Regions from separate parts of the Variovorax sp. RCC_210 genome, predicted to be linked through region 1. Evidence: predicted binding sites of a transcription regulator. Region 1 holds the regulator's gene; the other holds the start of a gene.
What was found. Region 1 encodes NrdR, which represses ribonucleotide reductase genes. Its sites were predicted from a motif close to CACNANATNTNGTG; they were not measured.

Region 1 (3,404 bases):
GCAATGCGGACAGCGGCAGATGGAAAGCCACGATGAACCTGGCGCCGGTTGCTGCTGCGTCCGCACCTGCACCTGCGGCTGCGGTGAACTTCGATGGCGTTCCCCTGTTCGCCGCCGGCGCGAGCCAGCCGATCACCGCGGCGCCGGTCGTCGTCGGCCATCCGCGAGGCGGCTACATGGTGGTGTTCGGCACCGGGCGGCTGTTTGCGGTCGGCGACGAGCGCACCGCGACCCCTCATTACCTGTACGGCATCTGGGATCCGGCCAACGGCACGTCCGGAGCAGCGGCCATGGCCGACCTGGTGGCGCAGACCGCCGGCACGCGGCCGGTCAAGAGAGACGCAGCCGAGTACCGCACCGTCTCGCGCCACAGCGTGAGCTACACCGGCGCCGAGGCCAGGCGCGGCTGGTCCCTTCAATTGCCGGCCGGCGGCGAGCGCATCGTCTACCCGGGCAAGGCGCTGAGCAACAGCGCCGGCACGTTCGCGGCCACCGTTCCCGGCACCAGCAGCAACGTGCTCGATTGCACGGCCGGCAGCGACGACGACGGCTGGTCGATGGTGGTCGACTTCTTCAGCGGCTCGGCCCCCCAGGGCATCGCCTACAACGGCACTGGGACGGCGGACGCCTTTCTCGGCTTTCGCAACCGCTCGGGCAAGGACGACATCGTGTTCGTGCCTCAGGACCGCCAGAAGGGCAAGGATGTGATTTGCAACGCCGCCGGCGAGTGCCACACGACGACGCGGCCCGACGCGGTGCGCCGCTTCGGCTGGCGCAACCTCATTTCGACGGACTGACCCATGGCATCGAGACAACGCATGAACCAGCAGGCCGCGGCGCGGGGCGGTGTACGGGCCGACGTGCGAGGCCGCCTGCGTGGCTTCACGCTGATCGAACTGATGATCGTGCTGGCGGTGATCGCCATCCTCGCCGCCATCGCATACCCGAGCTACACACGCTATGTGCTGCGGGCCAAGCGGGCCGACGCAAAGCAGCAACTGCTGCAGGCGGCGCAATGGAGCGAGCGTTACCTGACCGCCAATGGCCGCTATCCACCGGCCAGCGTCGCGCTGCCTGACGGACTGAGCCACGCGCCGGCCGCGGGCACCGCCAACTACCTCGTCAGCTATGCCGACAGAAGTGAAACCACGTACACCTTGCAAGCGGTGCCGCAAGGCGGATCGGTGATGGACGAATGCGGAAAGCTCACGGTGAACCAGCAGGGCGTGAAGCTGGCCGGCAACAAGACCAGCGCGTCGGATGCGCTGGTGCAGCTCTGCTGGAACCGATGACGCGCAGGCTTAGAAGGCCGCGGCGGCCGGCGCTCAGATGTCGCGCAGCAACTGCCTGAACTCGTCCACGTCCTCGAAGCTGCGGTACACCGAGGCAAAGCGCACGTAGGCGACCTTGTCGAGCTTCTTGAGTTCGCGCATGACGAGTTCGCCGACCTTGGTCGATTCGATTTCGCGCAGCCCGCTGGCCAGCAGTTTCTGCTCGATGCGCAGCAGGGCGTTGTCGATCTGCTCGATGCTCACCGGCCGCTTGCGCAGCGCCAGCATCATCGAGGCGCGCACCTTGGTGGAGTCGAAGTCGGCGCGGCTGCCGTCCTTCTTCACGACGACAGGAAAATTGACGTCGGGCCGCTCGTAGGTGGTGAAGCGCTTGTCGCAGGCGCTGCACTGGCGGCGCCTGCGAACGAAGTCGGCGTCTTCCGAAACGCGGGTCTCGACGACCTGCGTTTCAAGATGACCGCAAAAAGGGCATTTCATGCGGTCAGGTCTTGGGGACGATCAGCGGTAGACAGGGAAACGGCTCGTCAGCGCGTGCACCTTGGCGCGCACGGCATCGATGTTCGCAGCGTCGCGCGGGTTCTCGAGCACGTCGGCGACCAGGTTCGCGGTGGCGCGGGCCTCTTCGTCCTTGAAGCCGCGCGTGGTCATGGCGGGGGTGCCGATGCGCACGCCGCTGGTGACCATCGGCTTTTCAGGATCGTTGGGGATCGCGTTCTTGTTGATCGTCATGTGGGCGGCGCCCAGAACGGCTTCGGCTTCCTTGCCGGTGATGCCCTTGGCGCGCAGGTCGACCAGCATCACGTGGCTTTCGGTGCGCCCACTCACGATGCGCAGGCCGCGCTGGGTGAGGGTGTCGGCAACGATCTGCGCGTTCTTGACCACCTGTTGCTGGTAGGCCTTGAACTCGGGCGTCATGGCTTCCTTGAACGCGACGGCCTTGGCGGCGATCACGTGCATCAGCGGGCCGCCTTGCAGGCCGGGGAAGATGGCGCTGTTGATCGCCTTCTCGTGTTGCGACTTCATCAGGATGATGCCGCCGCGCGGGCCGCGCAGGCTCTTGTGCGTGGTCGAGGTGACGATGTCGGCGTGCGGCACGGGGTTGGGGTACACGCCCGCGGCCACCAGGCCGGCGTAGTGGGCGATGTCGACCATGAAGATCGCGCCCACGTCCTTGGCCACCTTGGCGAAGCGCTCGAAATCGATGCGCAGCGAGTAGGCCGAGGCGCCCGCGATGATCAGCTTGGGCATGTGCTCGTGCGCCTTGCGTTCCATGGCGTCGTAGTCGATGGCTTCGTTGGCGTCCAGGCCGTAGCTCACCACGTTGAACCACTTGCCGCTCATGTTCAGCGGCATGCCGTGGGTCAGGTGACCGCCTTCGGCCAGGCTCATGCCCATGATGGTGTCGCCGGGCTTCAGGAAGGCGAGCATGACGGCTTCGTTGGCCGAGGCGCCGCAGTGCGGCTGCACGTTGGCGGCATCGGCGCCGAAGATCTGCTTCACGCGGTCGATGGCCAGTTGCTCGGCCACGTCGACGTGCTCGCAGCCGCCGTAGTAGCGCTTGCCCGGGTAGCCTTCGGCGTACTTGTTGGTGAGCTGCGAGCCCTGGGCGGCCATGACGGCCGGCGAGGCGTAGTTCTCGCTGGCGATCAGCTCGATGTGATGTTCCTGGCGCGCGTTTTCGGCTTGGATCGCGGCCCAGATTTCGGGATCGGTCTGTTCGACCAGGATGTTGCGTTGGTACATGGCAGTCCTTTGAAGACGAGGTCCTTGTTCTTCAACCAAAACAAGGGCTGCCCAGGCGAACGGCTGAACGCCTGTTGAGGTCAGGCGGCACGCTTCCCAGTGGTATTCCACGTCAGCGCGTGGCACCTTGTTCGGGTGCTGCGCCTATCGCCAGTCGCGTACCCGCCGAGTGTAGCGCACCGCATCCGGCGGGCAACCCGGCAAGGAGAATGTCAGGACACCGAGGAAAGCAGGGCGACCTTGGCCGGCTCGGCGCCTTCTTCAGGCTTGGCCGGCGCCACCACGGGCAGCGGCTGCGCGCGCATGCCCGGAGGCGGCGGCGTGACGGTGGTGGTGGACGGCGCGCGGCCGTTGGCCACCTGCAGCAGG
Region 2 (3,404 bases), on a different contig from region 1:
CACCACCTTCAGGAACGGCACCACGCCCTGCGATTCGCCGTTCGTGCCCTTGATGTGGCTACCGAGCGCGCGCACGCGGGTCCAGTCGTTGCCCAAGCCGCCGGCGAACTTCGACAGCAGCGCGTTTTCCTTGATCGACTCGTAGATGCCGTCCAGGTCGTCGGGCACGGTGGTCAGGTAGCAGCTGGAGAGCTGCGAGCGCAGCGTGCCGGCGTTGAACAGCGTGGGCGTGCTCGACATGAAGTCGAACGACGACAGCACTTCATAGAACTCGATGGCGCGCGCTTCGCGGTCGATCTCGTTCAGCGACAGGCCCATGGCCACGCGCATGAAGAAAGCCTGCGGCAGTTCGATGCGGCTCTTGCGCACGTGCAGGAAGTAGCGGTCGTACAGCGTCTGCAGGCCGAGGTAGTCGAACTGGTTGTCGCGCTCGGCCTTCAGGGCGGCGCCCAGGCGGGGCAGGTCGTACTGCAGCAGCTTCTCGTCGAGCAGGTCGTTCTCCACGCCCTTCTTGATGAACTGCGGGAAGTAGTCGGCGTAGGCGGTGGCACGCTCGACCGGCATCACTTCGCGGCCGATGATTTCCTTGAAGATCGTGTGCAGCAGCAGGCGCGCGGTGGCGAAGGTGTAGTCGGGGTCTTTCTCGATCAGCGTGCGGGCCGCCAGGATGGACGCCTTGTAGACCTCGTCGAGCGGCACGCCGTCGTACAGGTTGCGCATCGTCTCGGCGACGATCGGCGCGGCGGTGATGCTGTCGCCCAGGTTTTCGCAGGCCGATTCGATCAGGCCCTTGAGCTGGTTCAGGTCGAGCTCGACGCGCTCGCCGTTGTCCAGCACATGCAGCGTCTGCACGGCCGGCATTTCATGCTCGCCCTGCTTGGAACGCTCTTGCGTGCGGCGCTCGCGGTACAGCACGTAGGCGCGTGCAATCTCGTGGTGGCCGCCACGCATCAGGCCGAGCTCGACCTGGTCCTGCACGTCTTCGATGTGGAAGGTGCCGCCGCCCGGACGCGAACGCACCATGGCGCGGATCACGCCTTGCGTGAGCGTGTCGACCGTTTCGCGCACGCTGGCCGAAGCCGCGCCCTGGGTGCCGTGCACGGCCAGGAAGGCTTTCATCATCGCGATGGCAATCTTGTTCGGCTCGAAGGGCACCACGGCGCCGTTGCGGCGAATGATCTGGTAGTGCGCCAGGTTCTGGCCGCCAGGCGAACCAGCGGTGTCTCGAGGCTGCTGCGGCGGCGTCGAGGGAACGGCGCGCGGGGTCGATTGGGGGGTCAGGGCTGTTTGCATTCGCTTCCTCTCGGTTGGCAATTCTTGTTGGATGGCGACGTCTGGGCCGGGCCGGGCCGGACGTCACGCCGGTGCTGATGACCGGACGGAGGACACTATATCTAGGGTGTGGATGACCCACAAGCCACTACCGGTAGTGTTTTCCTTTAAACACACACACCGACAAAAATCTGTTCGGCGGGGCACACCGCCAGAGATGCCGCGTGAACACTGGCCTATGTTCTCGCAACCCGCATGGGGCTTGGCTTGCAAGGCGATTTGGGCTTGCAGCCCGCATGGTTGCTGGCTCGGGCATTTGCAATTCGCGTGGCGATTCGCGTCAACCGCAGCGAATCGCAGCCCGATGTGCGATTGAAAAAATTAGCGCTGCGCCAGCTGCGCGGGAAACATCTGTGGATTCCAGCCGAGGTGTTCGCGCAACAGGCGCCAGTCGAAGCCGGCGCCGGGGTCCTGCTTGCGGCCCGGCGCGATGTGCTCGTGGCCCGCGATGTACGCGATGGGATAGTGCTGCGCCACGGCGGCGCACAGGCTCGCGAGCGTCTCGTACTGGGGCGCCTCGAACGGCTGTCCCTCCAGGCCTTCGAGCTCGATGCCGATGGAGTCGTCGTTGCAGTTGCCGCGCCCGCGCCACGACGACACGCCCGCGTGCCAGGCGCGGTCGTCGCAGCTCACGAACTGCCAGAGCTCGCCGTTGCGCCGCACGAAGAAATGCGAGGACACCTGCAGCCCGCGAATCGACTGGAAGTAGGGGTGCGCATCCCAGTCGAGCTGGTTGGTGAACAGCTGCTGCACCGCGTCGCCGCCGTACTCGCCGGGCGGCAGGCTGATGGAGTGCAGCACGACGAGGTCGGTGGGCGCGGTGCCGGGGCGGGGCCCGAAGTTGGGCGAGCGCAGCGCCTTCGCGAAGCGGTACCAGCCGGCTTGCCAGAGGCCGTCGCCGCTGGGCGAACCCTCGGCCGCAGCGGGCGTGTCAGTCGTCGGCATGGCTGCTCGCGCCATCTTCGCCACTGGAATCGCCATGGGGGTCGCCGGTGGGGTCGCCGTTGGGCGTGGTGATGCCCAGGCGCGCGATGCGGTAGCGAATCTGGCGCAGGCTCATGCCGAGCCGCGCGGCGGCCGCGGTGCGGTTGAAGCCGCTCTCGTGCAGCGCGCGCACGAGGATCTCGCGCTCCTGCTGGTCGAGGTAGGCCTGCAGGTCGGAGGGCAGCGGCGGCGGGGCGGGCCTGGGCGATGCGAGCGTTGCCGTCGAAGCGAGGGCCGAGGCGGATGCGGATGCGGATGCGGCAGCCGGTGCGGCAGGTGCAAGAGGCGCCATGGTCATCGCCGACGAAGGCGCATCGAACGCCGGCATCAGCGGCGCCGGCGCGGACGCCGCGGCCTCGGCGGCGGCGGTGAAGCCGCCCATCAGGTCCAGGTGCAGCTCGTCGCCGTCGTTCAGCGCGACCGCGCGGTGCAGCAGGTTCTCGAGCTCGCGCACGTTGCCGTCCAGCGGGTGCAGCGACAGGCGGCGCAGCAGGTCGCCCGACAGCAGCGGCACCGGCAGCCCGCCGTCCTGCGCGATGCGCGCGAGCAGCGCGGCGCACAGCGCGGGCAGGTCTTCGCGGCGCTCGCGCAGCGCGGGCACGGCGATCTCGATCACGTTGAGGCGATAGAACAGGTCTTGCCGGAAACGCCCGGCCTGCACTTCGGCGTGCAGGTCCTTGTGGGTCGCGCTCACGATGCGCACGTCGACCGCGTCTTCCTGCGTCGAGCCGATGGCGCGCACGCTGCGCTCCTGGATCGCGCGCAGCAGCTTCGACTGCATGGCCAGCGGCAGGTCGCCGATCTCGTCGAGAAACAGCGTGCCGCCACGCGCGGCCTGGAAGTAGCCGTCGCGGTCTTGCGCCGAGCCGGTGTACGAGCCCTTCTTGGCGCCGAAGAATTCGGCCTCGAGCAGGTTCTCGGGAATGGCGCCGCAGTTCACGGCGACGAACGGACCTTCGCTGCGCTGGCTGCAGGCGTGCACGGCGCGCGCCACCAGTTCCTTGCCGGTGCCCGACTCGCCGCGCACCAGCACCGGCGCCATGCCGCGCGCCACTTTCGCGATGCGCGACTTCACGAGGCGCATGGGT

Region 2: a site for NrdR is predicted at 1,387-1,400, ahead of AB6807_RS33950 (ribonucleoside-diphosphate reductase subunit alpha). Genes of this name have one in related genera too.

The regions. Positions count from the first base shown of each region.
Region 1 is NZ_JBFUPJ010000001.1:639,296-642,699, forward strand. Features, by position in the region: gene AB6807_RS03115 (pilus assembly protein) at 1-797, shown strand, start outside; gene AB6807_RS03120 (type IV pilin protein) at 801-1,292, shown strand; gene nrdR (transcriptional regulator NrdR) at 1,326-1,769, opposite strand; gene glyA (serine hydroxymethyltransferase) at 1,791-3,035, opposite strand; ZMP/ZTP riboswitch at 3,078-3,203, opposite strand; gene AB6807_RS03135 (transglycosylase SLT domain-containing protein) at 3,248-3,404, opposite strand, start outside.
Region 2 is NZ_JBFUPJ010000018.1:29,796-33,199, reverse strand. Features, by position in the region: gene AB6807_RS33950 (ribonucleoside-diphosphate reductase subunit alpha) at 1-1,293, opposite strand, end outside; gene ampD (1,6-anhydro-N-acetylmuramyl-L-alanine amidase AmpD) at 1,654-2,277, opposite strand; gene AB6807_RS33940 (sigma-54-dependent transcriptional regulator) at 2,264-3,404, opposite strand, start outside.